3 regions of the Petroclostridium xylanilyticum genome follow, and region 1 is predicted to be linked to each of the others. Evidence: riboswitches for the same ligand, from Rfam matches in the RefSeq annotation. Region 1 holds a riboswitch; each other region holds the start of a gene.
What was found. Region 1 has a riboswitch for S-adenosylmethionine ahead of CIB29_RS13030 (trans-sulfuration enzyme family protein). Riboswitches for the same ligand answer to the same signal wherever they lie in the genome.

Region 1 (7,953 bases):
GAAGCGAATCAAAAAATGAATATTATTAAACAGTCATCAGAGGAGACTTCCGGCTTAGCAAGAGAACTTGGGGAAAAAGCACAGGAAATAGGCAATATTATTAATACGATTAAAAATATTGCCAAACAAACTTATTAGCGCTTAATGCTGCAATAGAATCAGCAAGAGCAGGAGAAGCAGGGGGTAGGGTTTGCAGTAGTAGCAGAAGAAATTAGAAAGTTGGCAGAAAATAATGATAATTCAGCTAAAGTAGTTGAAGGCATCATAGATGATATTTTAAATAATATACAATATGTAATTAATAAGACAATAGAATCCGGAGAGAATATTAACACAGCTAATTCCACTATGGAAAAAGTTTTTATACAATTAAATGGCATTGTCAATGGTATTGACAGTATCAATAAGAGAATTCAAAATATTGCGGCTGATATAGAACATCAAGGGGCATTGACGCAAGAACTTACGGTGACAATGCAGAATATCAGTGATTCAAATGCATCGATTAATGAGGGTATTCTGGCAATTGCTTCAGGGCTTGAGGGCCAGACAAATTCGTCCACAGAATTAAGCAAGACGGTGGAACAATTAAATAATATATCCGTAGAACTTTTTGAATTATCAAATAAATTTAGAATTACTGAAAAACAGTAGGATGAATTTATACATGGTAGTTTTTAAAAATCTATCCATTACACTTCTACATATTTTCTTCATAATTTCTTCATATTTTTTTAATATAATATATTATGAAAGTGATATAAAGCATGGTAATAACAACAATTTAAGCTGTTTTTGCTGCCTTTATATCACTTGTTTATTAATATTCGTATAACAAATTATGTAATAATTATGAAGGGGGGTAAATACTTAAAAACACACTAAATAGATAGAAATAATTTAATTTGATTTTTAAAGAAAAACATACCTGAAATTGATAAGTTTAATAGAATTGTTTCAGAATCTCTAAATCAATTATTTGTTAGGAGAGTAAGTCATGAGAAAAAGGATAATAATAAATATTTTCTTAGTTAGCTTATTTTTATTAACAAGTGTAACAGGTGTACCGGCATCTGCTAAAACTACTTCATATTTTTCGGATATTTCACAATCGGACTGGTCGGCGGCTTACATATCAAAATTAGTTGACTCGGGGAATATCAGTGGATATGCTGATGGTACATTTAAACCCAATAAAACAATAACAAAGGCAGAATTTGTGACTCTGCTTTTAAGGAGTTTGGACTATAAACAAGAAACAACGGAAAACGGGCACTGGGCTATGGACTATATCAGAAAAGCCGAATCTTTAGGAATTTTAGAGAAAAATGAATTTAATGATGCTGATTTAGATAAGCCCATTAACCGTGCAGAAGTGGCAAAAGTGATTATAAATGCTCTAGATGAAACTTATCCGGAAAATCTAAATAATTATAAACTTTACATCAATGACTTTGATAATATTCACCCTAATTACCAGGAGTATGTACTTAAAGCCTATGGAAAGGGATTGCTCGCCGGATATTCTGACGGTGAATTTAAGGGGGATAAAAATTTAACACGGGCTGAGGCCTTAGCAGTAATTATGAGGGTTATAGATAAAAATGAAAGGGTAATTCTAAAAGAACCGGTAAAACCTAGAGCTAAAGAAGTTATAGAAACGGCTTCAAAAGAAAAGGATAAGCGGCAGCTTATTGTACAAACCGCAATGAAATATTTAGGAGTTCCATACCGGTGGGGCGGAGCCAACCCTTCTGGATTTGATTCTTCGGGTATAATATGGTATACCTTTAAGGAAAACGGAATCCAGTTGCCACGTGTTTCTTTTGATATGTATAAAGTAGGAAGGCCAATTTCGAAAGAAGAGCTTCTTCCCGGTGATCTGGTATTCTTCGAGGGTTATGCGCCCGGACCTTCCCATGGAGTCATTTATATTGGGGATGGAAAGTTTGTACACTCTCCGCGTACCGGTAAGACAGTTTCAATAGGAAGAATTGATGATCCCTACTACTATGCTCCGAGATACTATGGGGCGCGGCGGGTTATTGAATAGGCTATCCGGGAAAATAGAAGTTTTATCTTGCTGTAAACAATGGTAAACTTAGCGGCTAAGTTCGTTGTTAATTGAAAAATATTTTGATAATTAAACCCAAGCCCTTATGTTATTAATGACACAAGGGCTTTTATACTTTGTACATTGTTGAAGACTAAGCAATATTTGTTCTTTGCTACTTCAACCCTAAACCTATTAGTTGTATCAAAATCTTCGATTTTATTCTTCACTTCTTCATATTTTCTTCACAAGCGCTTGCTATAATAAGCTGTAAAATTAGAGAGGACGTATATTTTATTTTTGAAAAATATTATGGAAAGGACGTAATTTATATATCAAATTGTTTACAAAAAATTCACAGTATTTTTATAGGTATAGTATATAATCAAAATACCAGTGAGTATTTTGCTCATATAAAATTTAACTTTTGAAAGGAGAAAAGGGATTTGTTAAAGGTAAGAAACTCCGGGGATAAAATTTTAGTTCTTTTAAGTGTGTTTTTTGTTTCAATATCATTATTTGTATACCAGGTTGTATTAACCAGAATATATTCTGCTATCCTCTGGTATCATTACGTATTTTTAATTACTTCCTTTGCAGTATTTGGATTGGGTATAGGAGGTATTATTGCTTATAGGCAGCAGGAAAAAAGAAGGGCAAATAAAGCCGAACCAAAAAGAAAAGCAGTACCGGATGCTGATGTACCTCCTATTCAATCCTTATATAAAGCATTGGTAGTACTTTCAATCTCCTATATATCGGTACTGGGAATAGTCTATATTCTACCTTATATTAACGGTTTATTGGTGTATGCCGTATTAGGGACTATACCTTTTATATTGGGTGGATATTATTTTTCTGTACTTTTCAGAGAACTTTCCGGAATAAGTAATAGACTGTATTTTGCTGACCTGCTGGGATCAGGATTGGGAAGCATCATTGTACTGCTATCACTAAATTATCTGGGGATGTATAGATCAGTTATTCTGATTTGTGTAATTGCTTCTTTAGCAGCATTACTGTTCGCAATCTTTTTAAAAAGAAAAAGTGCAGTTAACTATATTTTACCCGTGATATTTTTAGCAGGTCTTTTAATACCGGGTCAATATGTGAATTTCATTGAGCAGAATTTCAATGGGTTCACAACAAATGTTACAAAAACACTGGGAAAAATTGAAAAAGCGGGAGAAAAAGGTAAGATTGTCTATACCAAATGGAATGCCTTTTCAAGAACTGACGTTATAAAGGTTGAGGAAGACCCTGACCAGATGCTGGTAACAATCGATGGTGCTGCGAATGCGCCTATGTACAGATTTGATGGAAATACTGAAAGCCTTAATAAGTATAAGAAAGATACCGAATATATGCCTTTTTCGTTTGGAAAAAATGACAGTACGCTAATTATCGGGCCTGGAGGAGGAAGAGACGTACTATATGCACTTGCCGGTGGAAGTAAGGATATCACCGCTGTCGAAATTAATACTTCCAGCATAGACGCAGTAAGACATTTTAAAGATTATAACGGGAATATTTACGACAGACCTGAAGTACGGGTATACGGTGAGGATGGACGGAACTATATAAGAAAGACAAAAGATAAGTACGATGTCATATTTCTATCGCTGGTAATGACCAGTACTTCTCAGGGTGCCGGCTATGCGCTTTCTGAAAACTATATATATACTGTTGAGGCAATGCAGGACTACCTTGACCATCTTAAAGAGGACGGTAAACTAGCGTTTTTAACCCATGACCAGGAAGACCTGGGGAAAATAGTAGCAACTGCCATACTAGCATTAAAGAATAAGGGTATACCGGTTAAAGATGCACCTAAATATATGGCAATCTTTAAGAAAAATATGCCCCAGAGCCAGCATGGCGGGGAGCACATTCACAATCCCATGGTGATTATCAAAAATACGCCTTTTACACAAGAGCAGAGTAAAGAACTGGCACAGAAAGCAGTGGAAAATGGAAATATCCCTTTGTTTACACCCCACATCTATGAGCAGGGTCCTCTTGGTCATATAAAAGAAGAGCATATTTCCATGGCAGAATACCTGACAGGTTTTAGTTATAACGTAACGCCTGCAACAGACGACAGCCCGTATTTTTATAACTTTACCAAAGGAATTTCGCCTATATTACTCTTTATACTTTCTGCTGTGATAGTAGGGGGTATGGTTTTATTTATTCCTTATGTTGCCCAACATGGCGCTTCAAGGCCTGCGTTGTATTTTAGCGGCCTGGGTGCCGGGTTCATGCTGATAGAAATTCCTCTCATACAGAAATTTATACTGTACCTCGGTCATCCCGTGCTGGCATTTACCTATGTACTTGCAGCATTGCTGATAGGCTGCGGGTTGGGTGCCTTTATGAGCAGCAGTAAGTTGTTTAATAGAACTATTAAAAATGTATATATGCCTCCTGTATTAATTGTTATAATCAATATGATATTAATTGGTATATTGGGAGGTGTATTTAAAAATACTTCCGACTGGAGCCTGGTCAATAGAATTCTTATTTCATCCATCATCGTGATGATCCAGGGATTCTTTATGGGCATGCCTTTCCCGAGAGGACTTAAACTGTTAAGTGAAAGCGGAAGAAGCGATATCATTCCGGTTATGTGGGGTATTAACGGGGTAATGTCGGTAGTTGGTTCTGTGCTGTCCATTATATTATCTATGGAATTTGGCTTTAACGGTGCATTGATAGCAGGAGGAATTGCTTATATTTTAGTGAGTTTGCAAAATAAAATATAAGAGAAACTTCATTAAATAATAGCCTGCACGTTTCAATGGAGAAGTGTCAGGCTATTTTTACATCTTTTAGGAAAACATTTCAAGCTTTTTATATACTATTGACAAAACATCAATCTTATAGTAATATCTTACTAAACATATAAGAATTATATAAATTATCAGAATACTTAAATTTGACATCAAATGTTAACATTATATAAAAGTTAAGGCATCGAACAATTGAATAACATTCTTATCAAGAGCGGTGGAGGGAACGGCCCTTTGAAGCCCGGCAACCAGCATTAATGTATTGGTGCCAAGTCCGTCAGAGATATTCTGGAAGATGAGATTACAACTCCTATTCTCAACTGCAGAATAGGGGTTTTTTTAAGTTTTAAAAAGAAGGAGAATGCAATGATGAACATTGAAACGATTGTTGCCCAGGCAGGTATTGGTGCAGATTCTGAGAAAGGCTCCATTAGTGTTCCAATCTATCACAGTGCAACCTTTCGGCATATAGCTCTGGGTGTATCAACCGGATATGATTACAGCCGAACATCTAATCCAACCCGGAAGGTATTGGAGGATTTGGCAGCGGAGTTGGAAGGAGGGTGTGGAGGCTATGCTTTTGCTTCTGGTATGGCCGCTGTTACAGCAGTATTAATGATTTTTTCTAAAGGGGATCATTTAATTGTATCTGATGATTTATATGGTGGAACTTATAGGGTTTTAGACAAAATATTCTGTAGATATGGAATTACAGCCAGCTATGTGGATACGTCTAACGTCGAAGAAGTGATAGCAGCCATCCAGCCGGAAGTTACAAAAGCTATATTTATTGAAAGTCCTACCAATCCATTAATGAAAATCACCAACATCCGGGAGGTTGCTTCGGTAGCAAAAAGCAGAGGGATATTAACCATTGTAGACAACACCTTCATGACTCCCTATCTACAGCAGCCTATTAAGTTAGGTGCAGATATTGTTGTGCATAGTGCTACTAAGTATCTAGGCGGCCATAATGATGTTTTAGGAGGTATTGTCGTAGGAGCTACTCAAGAATTATGTGAAAAAATTAAATTTATTCAAAACTCTACAGGAGGAGTTTTAGGACCTCAGGACAGTTGGCTAATGATTAGAGGCATTAAAACATTAGCTGTCCGAATGGACCGGCAGCAGGATAATGCTTTTAAAATAGCAAAATGGCTCAAAGAGAGACCAGAGGTTAAAGAGGTCTATTATCCTGGTTTGCCAGGACACCCGGGTCATAATATTATAAGCGAACAGGCCAAAGGATATGGGGCGATGATCTCGTTTAAAGTAAAGCGTAAAGAATTTATCGAACGAATTATCAACAGGGTTAGGATTATATCTTTTGCAGAAAGTCTCGGCGGGGTGGAAAGCTTAATAACATATCCTGCCAAGCAAACCCACGGGGATATCCCAGAAGAAGTGAGAAACCGTATTGGTGTGACCGACGATTTGTTAAGATTATCTGTGGGTATAGAAAATGCTGATGATTTGCTAAAAGACCTGGAACAAGCTATGGAAGGAGGGAGAGCATGAGATATGGGACCAAGATTTTGCATAACGGTAATGAAACAGATCCGAATACAGGAGCCCTCAGTATCCCTATCTACCAGGTTTCCACATTTCATCAAGAAGATATCGATAGACCTGGCAAATATGATTATGCACGTTCCGGCAATCCTACCAGGGAAGCATTGGAGCGTACTATAGCAGCATTGGAAGGGGGAACCTATGGATATGCCTTTGCATCGGGAATGGCAGCAGTTTCATCAGTGCTGGCTATATTTCGGCCGGGGGATCATATCATAGCAGCAGAGGACCTTTATGGTGGAACATACCGGATTCTCACACGATTTTTCTGTGAATTTGGCATTGAAGTAACCTTTATAGATGCAACAGATGTAAATGCCATAGAGAAAGCTGTTAGAAACAATACCCGTGCTCTCTATCTGGAATCTCCGTCCAATCCTCTTTTAAAAATTACGGATTTAGGGGCAGCTGTAGATATTGCAAGGAGGCATAACCTTATAACCATCATTGATAATACCTTTATGTCTCCCTATTTCCAGCGGCCTCTGGATTTAGGCATTGATATTTCCATTCACAGCGCAACCAAGTTCATTGGAGGTCATAGTGATGTAATCGGGGGACTGGTAGTTACCAAACGGGAAGATCTTGCAAAAAAAATATATTTTGTTCAAAACGGGTATGGTGCAGTATTAGGACCCCAGGATTGCTGGCTTCTGCATAGAGGAATCAAAACTCTGAGAGCAAGGATGGAGATACAGCAGCAATCAGCTGATAAAATTGCCCGGTGGTTAAAAAATCAACCATGGGTGGAAGAGGTCTTTTATCCAGGGCTTGAAAGTCATAATGGATACGCTGTTCATGCGGCACAGGCAACCGGAGCAGGTGCAGTGCTTTCTTTTAAAACTGTCACAGAAAAAGTTGCAAAGAGTATCATGAAAAATGTAAAAATATGGTCAGTCGCAGTTAGCCTCGGTGGAGTAGAGTCTATCATGTCATACCCTGTGAAGATGTCCCATGCTTCTATGCCAGAAGAAGAGCGTAGGAGATTGGGAATTACAGATACATTGATCCGGTTATCAGCAGGATTGGAAGAAGTTGAGGATTTGATGGAAGATATAGAAAAAGGTGCAATACTGGTATGAAAATACGAATTTAATTGTATTATATAAATATTTATAAGGATAAGGAGATTGTTAATATGTTAGAACAAAAATTCAACGATTTAAAAAATTATATAAAAAGCCTGGGAAGCGTTGCAGTAGCATACTCCGGAGGTGTTGATAGTACCTTTTTAATAAAAGTTGCTCATGATGTTTTAGGGGAGAAAGCGATTGCTGTTACTGCCCGTTCTTCTACCTATCCTGAGAGGGAGTTTAATGAAGCAGTAGAATATATTAAGGATATTGGTGCACAACATATTGTTATCATTTCTGAAGAATTGGATATTGAAGGGTTTTCAAACAATCCTACAAATAGATGTTATTACTGTAAAAAAGAACTGTTTCGGAAGGTTGGGGAAGTAGCTAAAGAAAAAGGAATACAATATGTTGCCGATGGCTCCAATTATGATGACCTGAATGACTACAGGCCTGGTAT
Region 2 (7,953 bases), on a different contig from region 1:
TATTAATAAACAGGGGGAAGTCTTGGGGGACTCATCTACAGATTATACAACTCTTGAAAACCATGCAAATCGTCCGGAAATTATAGAGGCTTTTGAATATGGCATTGGTGAGAGTACCCGCTATAGTACTTCTATAGGAAATTATCTGAAATATGTGGCTATAAGAGTAGAGGGAGAGCCTGAACCTATCGTGCTTAGGTTGTCCATTCCTATTGAGGATATCAACAATATAAGGGAAAAAATGGTTTCCTATATTGCCCTGGGAATTTTTGTTGCATTTGTTATTGCAGGTCTTTTGGGAATACAATTCACCAATAAATTCACCAAACCTGTAAAGCAGTTAACAAACTTTGTTAGAAGTATTGCAAAGGGAAATTTTAAGGGAAGTATAAACATTGATGTCAACAATGAAATTGGTGAACTTGCGCATTCCTTTATGCACATGAAGAATGAACTGGATAAGACCATTACGGAACTATGGCAGAAAAATGTTGAAATGGAAACCATCATTAACAGCATGATCGGTGGATTAATTGCGTTAGATAACGATAATCGCATCATTTTAATAAACAATACTGCTATAAAGATGTTTAATATTAAAAATAAAAAGATTATAGGAGAAAATATCCTTCTGGTAGTCCGCAACCATGCTTTCAATCAATTTCTAAAGGAATACAGTGATGTTTTAACGCCTGAGAAACAGCAGGTTCTTGATATTCAATATGATGATAAATATTATAAGATTTACCGTTCACCCATAGAAACCAAAGCAGAAAAAAATAGTGTTATAGGGACGCTCTTTATCATACAGGATGTAACTAACATCCGAAAATTGGAACAGATCCGAAGTGAATTTGTATCTAACGTTACTCATGAATTAAAAACTCCTCTCACTTCTATTAAAGGATTTATTGATACTTTAAAGAGTGGAGCCATACATGATGAGGAAGTTGCAGAGCGCTTTCTTGATATTATTGACATAGAAGCAGAAAGACTTACCGTGCTTATTGAGGATATTCTTGAACTTTCAGAGATAGAAACAATGAAACAGGATGTACGCATAGATGATTACAATTTAGAGGATATTATAAAAGAAGTCATTGATATTGTTTCGCAGAATGCAGAGAAGAAAAATGTACAGGTATATTATGATATGGAACCCTCCATCTCACAGGTACATGTCAATAGGGACCGGTTAAAACAAATGTTGATTAACCTTGTGGATAATGGAATCAAATACAACAACCCCGGTGGCGAAGTGCAGATTGTATGTAAAAGATTCAACAAAAATATAGAGTTTCATGTTTGTGATAACGGTATAGGAATTGCGAACGAACATATTCCACGACTGTTTGAAAGATTTTACAGGGTAGACAAAGGGCGTTCCAGAAACCAAGGGGGGACGGGATTAGGTCTTTCGATTGTGAAACATATTGTAAACTTATATAATGGAGATATTCAGGTGAAAAGTGAAGTTGGAAAAGGAACAGAGTTCATAATTAGATTGCCTATTGCGATATAGTTATTTAACAAATTTAGCATAAGGGGGGAAAGGCATGAGTACAAGGCATGGATTTGATGAAAGTTTGCGGGATTTGCACTATGATGTTGTACGTATGGCAAGTTTGGTAGAGAAGTCTATTGAAGAAGCTATTCTTGCTTTAAAACAAAAAGATAAAGAACTGGCACAAAAGGTAATACAACAGGATGACGAAATAGATGAGATGGAAAGAGCCATAGAAAAAAAGTGCATCAGGTTGATAGCTACCCAGCAGCCCCTGGCAAAGGATTTAAGACTGATTACATCCATATTGAAAATGATCACTGACCTGGAGAGAATTGCTGACCATTCTGCAGATATTAGCGAACTTATACTAAAGATTGCAGATGAAGAATATATAAAACCGTTGGTAAATATTCCTAAAATGGCATCCGTAGCCCGTGATATGGTTAGGAGCGCTATAGATGCATACATCAATAATGATATAAAAATGGCAGAGGATGTTTGTTCCAAGGATAGTACCGTAGATAATTATTTTGAGTCCATTATTAACGATTTGCAGGAACTTATGAGAAAAAACCCTCAGAATATCAATCAGGCTACCACCTTTATATTTATAGTCAAATATATAGAAAAAATCGCTGACCATGCAACAAACCTGGGGGAATGGGTAATTTATATTATTACCGGAAGGCATGAGAGTTTAAATACGTGAGTTTAAATAAACATTTGCTTTTTATTTGCGTATATATTAAAATAGTGAGGGAAAATAGGCGGAAATCATTACACAGTTTAATATATAAATAACACTAAGTATGTTACATTATTGTTATTTTGTTCACGGTTCACAGTTCTCAGTTCACAGAAATTAGCCAAGAAAATACCGTGAACCGTGAACTGTGAACTAAAATAGACAATGTAAAGTACTTAGTAATACTTATATAGTAAAAATATTTTTATCATTTTATAAAGAGGTACAGTACATGGAGTTTATTTCTGAAATCTTTGGACAATTACGTAATGAGTTAACAGTTCTCGCAATAGCTGCAGTGCCTGTATTGGAATTGCGAGGAGCCATTCCGGTAGGTATGGCGATGAATATGGACTGGAAAGTAGTATATATATTAAGTGTGTTGGGAAATCTAATACCAATACCATTTATTATTATATATATGCGGCCGCTGTTCTCATTTTTAAGGAAAACCAAATACTTTCAAGGAATAATACAACGGATTGAGCAGAGAACCATGAAGAAAGCTGAAACGGTAATGAAGTATAGTGCTTTTGGATTGTTTATATTTGTTGCAATTCCTTTTCCGGGTACCGGGGCATGGACGGGGGCTATGATAGCAGCGATGCTGGATATGAGAATGAAATATGCGATACCGGCTATATCCTTAGGGGTAATTGCTGCCGGTATTTTGGTAATGAGTATAAGCTATCATATATTTTAATGGTTGACTATTTTGTCGATATATGCTATATTATACTCGAATTAAATTAATAATAATTGTTTCCTTATCAAGAGAGGTGGAGGGACAGGGCCCTGTGAAACCCGGCAACCTGCGTCAGCGAAGGTGCCAATTCCTTCAGAATAAATGTTCTGAGAGATGAGGAGAAAGTGTGGTTAATTACCCCCTCTTACTGTCAGCAAGAGGGGTTTAATATTTTTATAAAAGGAGAGAACGTTATATGTCGAGAAAGTTATTTACATCAGAATCTGTTACTGAGGGACATCCAGATAAAATCTGCGATCAAATTTCTGATGCTGTTTTGGACGCAATATTTGAAAAGGACCCAATGGCAAGAGTAGCCTGCGAAACATCTGTTACTACCGGGCTGGTATTGGTAGCAGGAGAAATTACCACCAGCTGTTATGTAGATATCCCCAAAATCGTAAGAGAAACAATTCGTGGAATAGGTTATGATAGAGCAAAATATGGCTTTGACTGTGATACGTGTGCTGTTTTGACTGCAATAGACGAGCAATCCCCTGACATTGCTATGGGGGTTGATAGAGCGTTGGAAGCTAAAAAAGGTGAAATGAGTGAAGAAGAGATAGCTGCGATAGGTGCAGGAGATCAGGGAATGATGTTTGGCTTCGCTTGTGATGAAACCCCTGAATTAATGCCTATGCCTATTGCACTTGCACATAGAATGGCAAGAAAACTGGCTGAAGTAAGAAAGAATGGTACTCTTGAATATCTCCGTCCGGATGGAAAGACTCAGGTAACTGTTGAATATGAAGATGACAGACCTGTTAGAATAGATACAATTGTCGTATCCACCCAACACAGTCCTGAAGTGGATCATGATACAATTGAAAAGGATATCATGGAGCATGTAGTTAAGCCTTCTGTTCCTGCAGAGTTATTGGATGCGCAGACCAAATATTTTATCAACCCAACCGGAAGGTTTGTTGTAGGAGGACCACAGGGAGATGCAGGCTTAACAGGAAGAAAGATTATCGTAGATACTTATGGTGGATATGCTCGTCACGGAGGCGGCGCTTTCTCAGGAAAAGATCCTACAAAAGTTGACAGATCTGCTGCCTATGCTGCAAGATATGTTGCAAAGAACGTTGTAGCTGCCGGATTGGCAAGAAAATGTGAAGTACAGCTTGCATATGCTATCGGTGTAGCAAAGCCTGTTTCAGTATTGGTAGAAACCTTCGGAACTGCAAAGATTCCGGAAGAAAAGATCCAAGAGCTCATTGTTAAGCATTTTGACCTGAGACCTGCCGGCATTATCAAGACTCTTGACCTGAGAAGACCAATATACAAACAAACCGCTGCTTACGGACACTTCGGAAGAACAGACGTAGATCTTCCATGGGAGAGAACAGATAAGGCGGAAATACTTAAGAAGGAAGCAAGCCTTTAATAGAATTGAGATATGTAAAATACTTGGTGCGTTCCATGTAATTTCAGAAACATAACTAAGCCTATCATTGGAATTTTTTTGATAACTCCAATGATAGGTTTTTGTTTATTTTTTTACAAACGCCCATACTGCAAATAAAGTACAAAAAACAAGGTTTCACCAAAACAACAGCATCCGCATATAGTAGTAGTGGGGTGATGCAACATGCTGGACATTCTTATTCAATCCCTGGTTTGTTTCTTTGCTGTGTACGGTGCAATCCAGATGGGATTTAATATCTATAATACTTTAACTGGCATACAGTATAAAAAAGATGATATATACATAATTGTTACCGTTAAAAATCAGCAAGACACAATAGAGGGGATCATCCGGTCGATTGTATGGCGGAGCTTGAATAATCATCACGGGGGGACCGTACCCAATATTTTAGTAGTCGACATGGGTTCAACCGACGATACGTTGAAAATACTGAATAAACTCTGTGGAGAATATGATTTCATTCAGGTTACTGATAGTGAAGGGTATATGAAAATACTACAGAAAATAATACATTAATAAAGTAAACGGCACAAATAATGATGAAAATATGCTTGATTGCTCAGGGCTTCGACATGGGGACGGTTCCTCAGTCGCATGAAAAGCGCATTCGACAGACGAACCGTCCCCAAGTCGCATCCCTTCTTCCTGCTAAAACGGACTTTTTTTGTGGTTTCGGTTTTACTCCTCACTCCCCACTATTTTCATATTTATATAAAAACTCCTTCACTCCAGCCTTCAAATGATGTATACTTAAAACAAATAAGCCTGTTTTATAGGGATTGACAACAGTTAATAAAAAGTTATAAAAAGTCATAAATTAATGTTGACATTTATAATTTAGTATAGTCTAATACAATTAGAGGTGGTTAATGTGAAGTATTATACTATACATGAGTTTTCTAAATTAGTTGGAAAAACTCCTCAAACATTAAGAAACTGGGACAAAAAAGGATTACTTATTCCACATCATACAGGTGCTAATGGATATAGATATTATTCGCATGACCAATTAAAACAAGTATTAAATATTAAAAAAGATAGATTGTTAAGATTTGGTTTTGAATTGGTGGAATATATATCTAATCTGTATGGATGTGAAATTGAAGTAATAGATAGTACAGAAAAAACTGAACAACAAGAACTTGTTGAAGATTTAGTGCAAATAATAACTGTATTTTCTTGTAAACTTCAAGGTAAAAGAGCAAACAAAGCACGTAAAATGATTGAGGAGTTGACCGAAGATGATAAAGACAATTAGAGTACAATTATTACCTAACAATAAACAAAAGACTTTATTAAAGAAATGTGCAGATGTAGCACGATGGGCTTATAATTGGGCTTTATCTAAGCAATTAGAAAATTTTAAAAACGGTGGCAAGTTTATAAACGATGAAGAGTTAAGAAAGGAACTAACACAACTAAAGAAAAATCCTGAATATAATTGGTTAAATGAAGTTTCAGCACAAATACCAAAACAAGCAATAAAGGATTTATGCATAGCTTATAAAAACTTTTTCAGAATAGAAAATAAACATTATTCTGAAAAAACTAAGAAAAAAGCATTAAGACAAGGTAGACAATTGACAGTTTATGATTTAGAAGGACATCCAAAATTTAAAAGCAAAAAAGATGTACAACAAGGGTTTTATCACAGAGAAGATTTAGGACATTTAAAATTTAAAGGTGATAAAGTAAAACTTGAAAAGATAGGATGGATTAAACTATCTGAAAATAGAATCGAATTACAAACAGCGGAAAAATTTTATAATCCAAGAATAAAATTTGATGGTTTTAATTGGTTTATAACCGTAAGTATTGATTATAAACCTACCAACAACCAAAAGTATTCAGATGGAATAGGCATTGACTTAGGAGTTAAAGATTTAGCAGTAATTAATGATGGTAGAAAAATACCTAATATTAATAAGAGTCAAGAAATAAGAAGATTAAATAAAAAATTAAAAAGACTCCAACGTAAATTATCAAGAAAATATGAAAAACAAAAAGAAGGAGGTGTAAACCGTTATAAGAAAACTAAAAACATTATTAAGTTGGAGTGCCTTATTCGTAAAGTCCATAAAAAAATAAAAGACATTCGTACAAATTATTTACATCAAGAAACTGCTAAACTGGTGAAAGCCAAGCCAGAGTTTGTGTGTATGGAAAATTTAAATATTAAAGGTATGGTTAAAAACCATAAATTAGCAAAATCCGTACAAGAACAAATGTTTAGCGAGTTTCGTAGAATAATGGAATATAAATGTAAATGGAATCATATTAGGTTTATAGTAGCAGACAGGTATTATCCATCAAGCAAGACATGTAGTGAATGTGGATATATTTTAGATAAGATGTCTTTATCAACAAGAAAATGGGTGTGTCCTGAATGTGGAATAATGCATGACAGAGATATAAATGCAGCTATAAATCTAATGAAATATGGAAAATCAGCATAATTCACTTAACGAATTATGTTGGTATGTACGGTGTCGTTACATCGGAATTTAAGCCTTTGGAGAGTCATACCAAACGCAAGTAGGATTCCGAAAGCGGACTCTAGGAATAAGGAAAAGAACATAAAAGCTATAAAATTTATAACTTTTTATAAGTTTCTTATAACGGGACTAAGGATTGGAAACGATTGAAGCAACGGTAGAAGAGATAGTTTTTGTAAATGAAGGCAACGGTTTTACCGTGTGTGACATTAACTATAATAAGGAACTGGTCACTGCTGTAGGATATATGCCCTATCTTAGTGTAGGAGAAACTGTCAAGCTGGTAGGAAACTGGGTTACCCACCATGACTATGGTGAACAGTTCAAGGTAGAATATTACGAGAGGGTGCTGCCGTGCACCGTTGCAATGATCCAGAAATATCTGGCTTCCGGGGTTATTAAAGGAATTCGTGAAGCTACTGCCCAGAAAATTGTGGACAAGTTCGGAGAAAAAACATTGGAAATTATTGAGAATGAACCAGAGCGTCTGGCGGAGATAAAGGGAATCAGTGTAAAAAGGGCGGCTGAGATAGGCCAGAGCTTTTGGGAACAGAGGGAAGTCCGCAAGGTTGTAATGTTTTTGCAGCAGTATGGGGTTACCCCGAATTATGCGGTAAAAGTATATAAAAAATTTGGTAACGATGCAATAGACCAAATCAAAAAGAACCCCTATATATTATCAGAAGAAATATACGGGATTGGATTCAAGACTGCTGACAAGATTGCATTAAGTATGGGAATAGAACTTAATGATGTGGAGCGGGTAAAAGCCGGGGTAAAGTATGTACTTACCTATAATAATAGCTCTGGAGGCCACACATTTCTGCCCAAAAATGTCCTTGTACAATTATCGGCAGAGTTATTGCAGGTCTCAGTCCAGGAGATAGAGTATGCCATTATTTCCATGATGGTGGATAAATCGGTTTATGTAGAGAAAATGAAGGATATGGAAGCGGTATATCTTGCTCCTTTCCATCATGCAGAAATGAGTGTTGCCCGGCGGCTTATGAATATTGCATTTGCACAAATGCA
Region 3 (7,953 bases), on a different contig from region 1:
ACTGACCAGGTTTATGCACAACAATTGGCGTTACAAAAAGAGTTAGTTAAGGAGCAGGAACCACCTGAGACAAAGAAAATTATGGTCCATATCAAAGGACAGGTCAAAAATCCTGGAGTAGTAACTCTGGATGAAGGAAAAAGAGTATGGGATGCTCTAAAATTAGCAGGAGGTGAATTGGATACCGCAGATTTAAATGCTGTAAACCTTGCGGCTCCGCTTAGGGATGGGCAGGATGTGTATATTCCTGCTAAAGGAGAAAGGGTAAATAACATGGAAGCGGTATCTTCACAGCAAACGTTATCGGGAAATAACGGCAAGATCAACATTAACACCGCCGGTGCCGAGGAGTTGGATAAACTTCCCGGAATCGGGACTGCTACTGCAAAGAAAATTATTGATTTTAGAAATCAAAATAACGGATTTAAGACCATTGAAGATATAATGAATGTACCGGGTATAGGAGAGAAAAAATTCGAACAAATCAAAGATTTAATTGAAGTGCGTTGAGGAGGGACTATTTTGAAGATTTTAATTGTTGATGATGAAAAATTATTGGTAAAAGGGATTAAATTTAACTTTGAGCAAGATGGCTACCAGGTAGAAGTAGCTTACGATGGTGAAGAAGCTATTAAGCTTGCAAAAGATAAAAGTATAGATATTATTATACTGGATTTAATGTTGCCTAAGGTTGACGGACTTACAGTATGCCAGAAGATCCGGGAGTTTTCCAATGTTCCTATCATCATGCTGACTGCGAAGAATGAAGACATTGATAAAATTCTTGGATTGGAATATGGTGCTGATGATTATCTTACCAAACCCTTTAATATTTTAGAATTGAAGGCAAGGGTAAAAGCAATTTTAAGAAGGGTGACATCATCCGGGCATGAACCACGCAAGGGTAATTTATCCAAAGGGGATATTGAACTGGATTACAATTCGAGAAAGGTAAAAATAAAAGGCAGGGAAATTGAATTGACTGCGAAGGAGTTTGACCTGATTGACCTTTTTGCTTCTAATCCGGGAAGAGTCTACAGCAGGGAGAACCTGCTGGATATCATCTGGGGTTATGATTATCCGGGTGATATAAGGACTGTGGATGTTCATGTTAGGCGGTTAAGAGAGAAAATCGAGCCCAACCCGGCTGAACCTGATTATATATTAACAAAATGGGGAGTTGGTTATTATTTTAAAGAAATCCAGTAACCGGTTCTTCAGTATCAGGTGGAGGGTGGTTATAACCTATTTTCTTATTATTCTGTTGACATTATTTTTAATAGATATTTATATACAGGATTCTTTAGAAGAATACTCTTTTAATCAAAGAGGTGTAGAATTGCTTACCAGGGCAAATGTAGTTGCAAATATCACCTCACAGTATATCGAATACAGCGACGAATTGATTAAGCAGACCATCAAGCAATTAGAAATTGATAAAAATATCCGGGTTATCGTAACGGATAAAGAAGCCAAAGTTTTATTTGATACGGCTGAAGCAAACAACCTGAAAGGCAAGGTGCTTTTAAAAGAGGAAGTGGTAAAGGCACTGAAAGGCAATGATGTGCAAACTCATTTTGAAGAAGAAACCGGATGGGTCATTAATGCAGCAGTACCAATTGTTAAGGAAAAAGAAACGAGAGGTGTAGTGTATCTATCTACCTCTGCACAAAATATTGTTGACTTTTTAAAAGATTTCAGAAAAAAACTATACGGCATTACCTTAGTTGTAAGTTTGCTCATCGGGTTATTAAGTTTTTTTCTTGCAGGAGTTATAACGGGTCCTGTAGAAGAATTGACTGCTGCAATCAGGGATATGTCTGATGGAAAGCTAAATCGAAAGGTTGAAATAAGAGGAAATGATGAAATTGCTCAATTGGGAACAGCTTTTAATAAAATGATCGAACGTTTAAATCAGGTGGAAGAAAAAAGGCACCAATTTGTATCCGATGCCTCCCATGAACTTAAAACACCCCTGAGTTCGATTAAAGTGTTAGCAGAGTCCCTTATGCATATGCAGCAATTGGAGATGCCGATTATAAAAGAGTTTTTGAGCGATATCAATAACGAGATCAACCGTTTATCAAGAATTATTGATAAACTCCTTATGCTTACCAGGATGGATATCTTTGAAAATGAATTGGAAATGAAAAATGTCAACATGAAGGCGCTTTTGCAGGGAATAGTAAAAAGCTTATCTCCTTTGGCCGGGAAAAAGGGTATAGAATTAAGATTAAAAGCTAATGAAGATATTTTTGTACTGGTTGATGAAGATAAAATATGGGAGGCAATTTTTAATATTGTTGACAACAGTATTAAGTATACTCCGGAAGGAGGAAATGTAACAATAGACATTGATAAGTCTGAATACAGCGTTACTATCATTGTAGAAGATAATGGGATTGGCATTTCCGGTACTGAAATAAACAAAATCTTTGACAGGTTTTATAGAGTTGATAAGGCAAGAGCGAGGGAAACCGGCGGTACAGGGCTGGGGCTTTCAATCGCATTGGACGCTGTAAAGCTTCATGGAGGAGATATACAGGTAGAAAGCGAAGAAGGAAAGGGAAGTAGGTTTAAGATTACTATTCCTTATCGTGAAACTTAATATTTTCGTAACAATTAGTAATGTTTTTGTAAACTTTATCATATATACTTATTCAAGCTATAGTATGATTTTTTGGAGGTTTTTGTATGAAAAAAATATTTCTGGTCTCAGTATTACTTTTAATTATTGCTTTTATGTGGGGTTGCAGTATGGGTAGAGGTGATATAAAAAAATCAGCGGACATGCTTCAGGCAAAACCACAAAATAAACAAAAAATAAACTTGTATTTTACCGATAAGGAAAATAGTAAAATATTATCCGAGACCAGAGAAGTTGTTGTGGAAGATACAAAGAAATTGCCTAAAATCGCCATACAGGAATTACTAAAAGGGCCTGTAAGTTTAGAAATGAAAAAAGCCATTCCGGAAGGGACTAAGTTACTGGATATTAAGCAAGAGGGTACTTTAGTCACAGTTAATTTTTCGAAGGAATATTATAAATCGGGTGATATTGGCGAGATCGTTGCACGCTTTTCACTGGTGAATACATTATCTGATTTACCTAATATACAGAAGGTATTGATTTTAGTAGAAGGAAAAGAACTTATTGGTCCCAGCGGCAAACCTTTTGGACCTTTAGGTAAAGATGACGTAGTGTTTGAAGCCGCTCCTTCAGAAAAAGACAAAACTACATTGACGTTATACTTTGCCGGAAATGGCTGGGAGAATCTCGTACCTGAGAAGAGAGTAGTAGTGGTTAAAGATAACGAGCCTGTGGAGAAATATGTAATAGAAGAGCTTATTAAGGGGCCTAAGGATAAAAATCTTTTTGCTACGGTACCCGCACAAACGAAACTGCTTTCCATAGAAACAAAAGAGGGTATATGTTTTGTAAATTTGTCCAATGAGTTTAGGACAGAACACCCCGGGGGATCCGCAGGTGAAATTATGACGATTTATTCTATTGTTAATTCACTTACCGAGCTTGAACATATTAATAAAGTACAATTTTTAATAGAAGGACAAAAGATTGAAACCTTTAAAGGGCATATGGCATTAAAAGAGCCTGTTGAAAGAGATCCTGAAATTATCAAAAAGTAATTTTTATTGACAAATGTTAAAGTCAATGTTAAAATCATATTAATTTAATAAAGGTTAAATCTTATCAAGAGTGGCGGAGGGACTGGCCCAGTGAAGCCCGGCAACCGGCGTAAATCGCAGTGGTGCTAAATCCAGCAGGTTTTTACCTGAGAGATAAGAGGAATTAATAGAGAAAAATAATAAGCCTCCTGTCTCACAGGAGGTTTTAATTTTTGTTTTTTAAGGAGGCAGTAATATATGAGAAAAAGAAATCTAGGTTTTGATACGTTGCAAGTACATGCAGGGCAGGTGCCCGATTCTGCTACCGGCTCGAGGGCCGTACCCATCTATCAGACGACTGCATATATGTTTAGAGATTCTGAGCATGCTGCAAATCTTTTTGCATTAAAAGAAAACGGACACATATACACCAGATTTTCCAATCCAACGCAGGAAGTATTTGAAGCAAGAGTTGCAGCTTTAGAAGGTGGTGTTGGCGCCCTGGCAGTAGCTTCCGGCCATGCTGCTGTTGTATTGGCTATCCTTAATATAGCAGGAGCAGGAGATGAAATAGTTTCCGCAAGCACATTATATGGTGGTACCTTCAACTTATTTACGCACTCTTTTCCGAAACTGGGGATCAATGTGAAACTTGTGAATCCTGATGACCCGGAGAACTTTCGTAATGCTACTACAGAAAAAACCAAGGCCTATTTTGTTGAAACGATAGGAAACCCGACCATTAATGTTGCCGACCTGGAAGCAATAGCTAATATTGCTCATGAGAATGGAGTACCACTCATCGTTGACAGTACTTTTACAACTCCATATTTGTGCAGACCGTTTGACTTTGGTGCTGATATAGTGATACATTCTGCTACCAAATTCATAGGCGGGCACGGTACTTCTATGGGAGGAATTATTGTAGACAGCGGGAAGTTTAACTGGGATAACGGAAAGTTCCCTGGATTATCTGAACCCGACCCCAGCTATCACGGTGTCAATTACGTAAAAGATATTGGTGCGGCTGCTTTTATTATCAAGGCCCGCGTTCAACTATTAAGAGATTATGGGCCGGCGGTTTCTCCGTTTAACTCTTTTCTATTCCTTCAAGGTTTGGAGACGCTTTCACTTAGAATGCAAAAGCACTGTTCCAATGCACTGGCGATAGCACGGTATTTGGAGAACCATCCAAAAGTAGGCTGGGTCAATTATCCCGGTTTGGAAACCAACAAATACTACCATCTGGCACAAAAGTATCTGCCGAAGGGACAGGGAGCAATATTTACTTTTGGTCTTGAAGGCGGGGTCGAGGCAGGAAAAAAATTTATCGATAGCCTGGAAATTTTTTCACATCTTGCCAATGTCGGAGATGCAAAATCCCTGGTGATTCATCCTGCAAGTACCACGCATTCCCAGCTTTCAGAAGAAGGGTTAAAAGCTGCAGGGGTCAGTCCGGATATGGTAAGGTTATCTATTGGAATAGAAGATGCAGAGGATTTAATATTCGATTTGGAACAGGCAATTGACAAAGCGACTAAATAATTTCAGGCATGAGGGGGAAACTAGTAGTGAGTAATACTGCAAGCAGCTATAAACAGTTTTATACCTTTGCAGAAAATGAAGATTTTATTTTAGAATGTGGTAAAAAGTTTGGCCCTATTACTGTTGCCTATGAGATATTTGGTGAGATGAATCAGGATAAAACGAATGTTGTATTAATAACTCATGCATTAACAGGGGATTCCCATGTTACACGGCATGACCCTTACGATCCTAAAGAGGGGTGGTGGGAAAAATTTGTTGGAAAAGGTTTGATGTTTGATACCTCCAAATATTGCTTTATTTGTTCCAATGTGTTAGGGGGATGCCAGGGTACTACCGGTCCGTCTTCTGTAAATCCTAAAACAGGAAAAAGGTATGGGATGGATTTCCCTATTATTACTATAAAAGATATGGTGAATGTTCAAAAAAGGTTACTGGACTACCTGGGAGTCAGTCATCTGGTATCAGTAGTGGGCGGTTCTGTGGGGGGAATGCAGGCACTGGAATGGGCAGTACAGTACCCTGAAATGGTAGGCAGTATTATTGTTATGGCAGCACCAAAGAGCCTGAACCCACAAGCTATTGCATTTAATGAGGTACAGAGAAAAGCAATCACCCTTGACCCTTACTGGAATAATGGAGATTACTATGACAACAAGAATCAGCCCGAATCAGGGCTTTCCCTGGCCAGAATGGTTGGTATGATTACATACCAGAGTGACGAATCTATGTTAAAAAAGTTTGGAAGAAGAGCCAGAGAAGGAAATAATCTCTTCGAAAGCTTTAATAACGAATTTGAAGTAGAGAGCTATCTCCACTACCAGGGAAAAAAACTGGTACAAAGATTTGATGCCAACAGCTACCTTTATCTTACCAGGGCAATGGATTTATTTGAATTGGGGAGAGACTTTGGCGGCATAGACAATGCTTTAAAGGCCTTTAAGGGAAAAGCATTGGTAATAGGAATAAGTTCTGATATTCTTTTCCCTGTATGTCAACAGAAGGAGCTTGTGCAGGATATGAAGAGGAATAATATTGATGTGGAGTATAAAGAAATAAAGTCACCCTTTGGTCATGATGGATTTTTAATTGAATCAGGGAAAATGGAGCCCATTATTAGAAATTTCTTTGCTAAATTATGACATATTTGAGGTATGAAATTTAAAATATCAAAACGAAATCTAACAATAGAATTAGTGGACAGTGGAAAGTGAGCAGTATAAACATTTTCAGTGGATTATACTCTCCACTCCTCTAGAATTAAACTTGAATCAAGCAACGAAGAAGGAATACACCTATATAACAAAGAACGTGCATATAAATATAAATAGGGCAAGCCCACAGGTTTGCCCTCATATAAAAGCATATTAGCGTTTTTGCCCTGTATTATATTGATCTATGTATTTAAGCACATTTCTTACATAATTTTGAGTCTCGGTATAAGGTGGAATGCCACCATATTTGATTACACTATTAGGTCCTGCATTGTAAGCAGCTAATGCTAATTTTATGTCACCATTAAATTGATCTAGTTTCTCTCTTAGGTATTTAGTTCCACCATGAATATTTTCGGATACATTCCAAGGATTTTTTATACCGAGTACTTTAGCGGTACCGGGCATTAATTGCATTAATCCTTGAGCCCCCTTTGGCGAGAGAGCGTTTGCGTCAAATCCAGACTCAGCTGCTATAACAGCTTTAATGACATTAGGGTGTATATTATACTTTTGTCCTGCTTCATATACAGCCTTTTCAATAGAAGACATGAGCTGAGATTTATCTGCTGGTTGATTATCCAAAGCAGTATCATTTTTGCCCATCGCAGTATCAAGCATTTCCTGAAATGGCACAGGACTTTCTTTTACAGGAATTTTAAGCGGAGTCCGAGCTTGTATACTATCTAATTTTTCTTTAAATATATCACTAACCCTTATATTCATCATATCACCCGGTAAGTTTTATAAGTTAAATATATTATATTCCATATAAGAGGTAAAATCAATTAAAAAAATACGCAATGATAGCATAGTTAAAAAATTATTCCATATCAACTATGGAAAAATCACTGAAACTGAATTCACCAGTATTGATGCTTCTTCTACGTTTTGGTTTTTTTAAAAAAAAGTTATAACTATATTTTTTGCATGCGTAACTCCCGGAGACAACACCATGTATTGGACATAATATATCATTCGTAAGGGGTATGCGTCTCCCACGTTTGCAATTACAACACATAGGTATTTGATCTTTAGCTTTCATTGAAATCCCCTCTTCTTTGGTATGGTTTACTTAATTATTATAACATAAGAGTTCAAAAAATGGAAGTATTTAGGAATAAAATCTTTATTTTATTTAGCAATTTTATATGGATGTTTTTATTTTTCTGGTATAATTATTGTAGAAATAGTTCATGGTTTACAGTTAATAATTCATAGTGATATACTATGCTTCTACAAACTACCAACCACGAACTACGAACTATAAAAAAGTTGGTGATAGATATGATATTTTCTAAAAGAATGGAAGGACTTGCGTCTGCTATATTTGCCCACTTGGATAATAAAAAGAATGAATTATTATCCCAGGGTAGAGAAGTGATTAATTTTAGTATTGGGACTCCTGATATTCCGCCCGCACCTCATATTATTAAAACGATGCAGGAAGCGGTAGGGGACCCGGGGAATTACATATATGCGGTTAAGGACAAACCTGAATTGATAGAAACGGTTATTGAATGGTATGGTAGAAGATTTGGTGTACAGTTACAACCGGATGAAATAA

Region 2: linked by a shared signal. The riboswitch ahead of metK (methionine adenosyltransferase) and the one ahead of CIB29_RS13030 (trans-sulfuration enzyme family protein) in region 1 are both predicted to bind S-adenosylmethionine.
Region 3: linked by a shared signal. The riboswitch ahead of CIB29_RS06370 (homocysteine synthase) and the one ahead of CIB29_RS13030 (trans-sulfuration enzyme family protein) in region 1 are both predicted to bind S-adenosylmethionine.

The regions. Positions count from the first base shown of each region.
Region 1 covers NZ_NPML01000019.1:153,545-161,497, reverse strand. Annotated here, with positions in the region: partial or broken gene CIB29_RS19655 (methyl-accepting chemotaxis protein) at 118-232, shown strand; gene CIB29_RS18955 (methyl-accepting chemotaxis domain-containing protein) at 220-654, shown strand; gene CIB29_RS13040 (S-layer homology domain-containing protein) at 998-2,053, shown strand; gene CIB29_RS13035 (spermine/spermidine synthase domain-containing protein) at 2,500-4,818, shown strand; SAM riboswitch class I at 5,048-5,147, shown strand; gene CIB29_RS13030 (trans-sulfuration enzyme family protein) at 5,215-6,363, shown strand; gene CIB29_RS13025 (trans-sulfuration enzyme family protein) at 6,360-7,499, shown strand; gene larE (ATP-dependent sacrificial sulfur transferase LarE) at 7,556-7,953, shown strand, end outside.
Region 2 covers NZ_NPML01000013.1:292,702-300,654, reverse strand. Annotated here, with positions in the region: gene pnpS (two-component system histidine kinase PnpS) at 1-1,522, shown strand, start outside; gene phoU (phosphate signaling complex protein PhoU) at 1,557-2,216, shown strand; gene CIB29_RS09185 (COG2426 family protein) at 2,485-2,955, shown strand; SAM riboswitch class I at 3,017-3,118, shown strand; gene metK (methionine adenosyltransferase) at 3,194-4,384, shown strand; gene CIB29_RS09175 (glycosyltransferase) at 4,589-4,942, shown strand; gene CIB29_RS09170 (MerR family DNA-binding transcriptional regulator) at 5,298-5,684, shown strand; gene CIB29_RS09165 (RNA-guided endonuclease InsQ/TnpB family protein) at 5,668-6,882, shown strand; gene recD2 (SF1B family DNA helicase RecD2) at 7,058-7,953, shown strand, end outside.
Region 3 covers NZ_NPML01000011.1:132,004-139,956, reverse strand. Annotated here, with positions in the region: gene CIB29_RS06390 (helix-hairpin-helix domain-containing protein) at 1-510, shown strand, start outside; gene CIB29_RS06385 (response regulator transcription factor) at 523-1,209, shown strand; gene CIB29_RS06380 (sensor histidine kinase) at 1,235-2,608, shown strand; gene CIB29_RS06375 (GerMN domain-containing protein) at 2,695-3,648, shown strand; SAM riboswitch class I at 3,707-3,808, shown strand; gene CIB29_RS06370 (homocysteine synthase) at 3,886-5,172, shown strand; gene metX (homoserine O-acetyltransferase MetX) at 5,199-6,314, shown strand; gene CIB29_RS06360 (lytic transglycosylase domain-containing protein) at 6,540-7,115, opposite strand; gene CIB29_RS06350 (aminotransferase class I/II-fold pyridoxal phosphate-dependent enzyme) at 7,674-7,953, shown strand, end outside.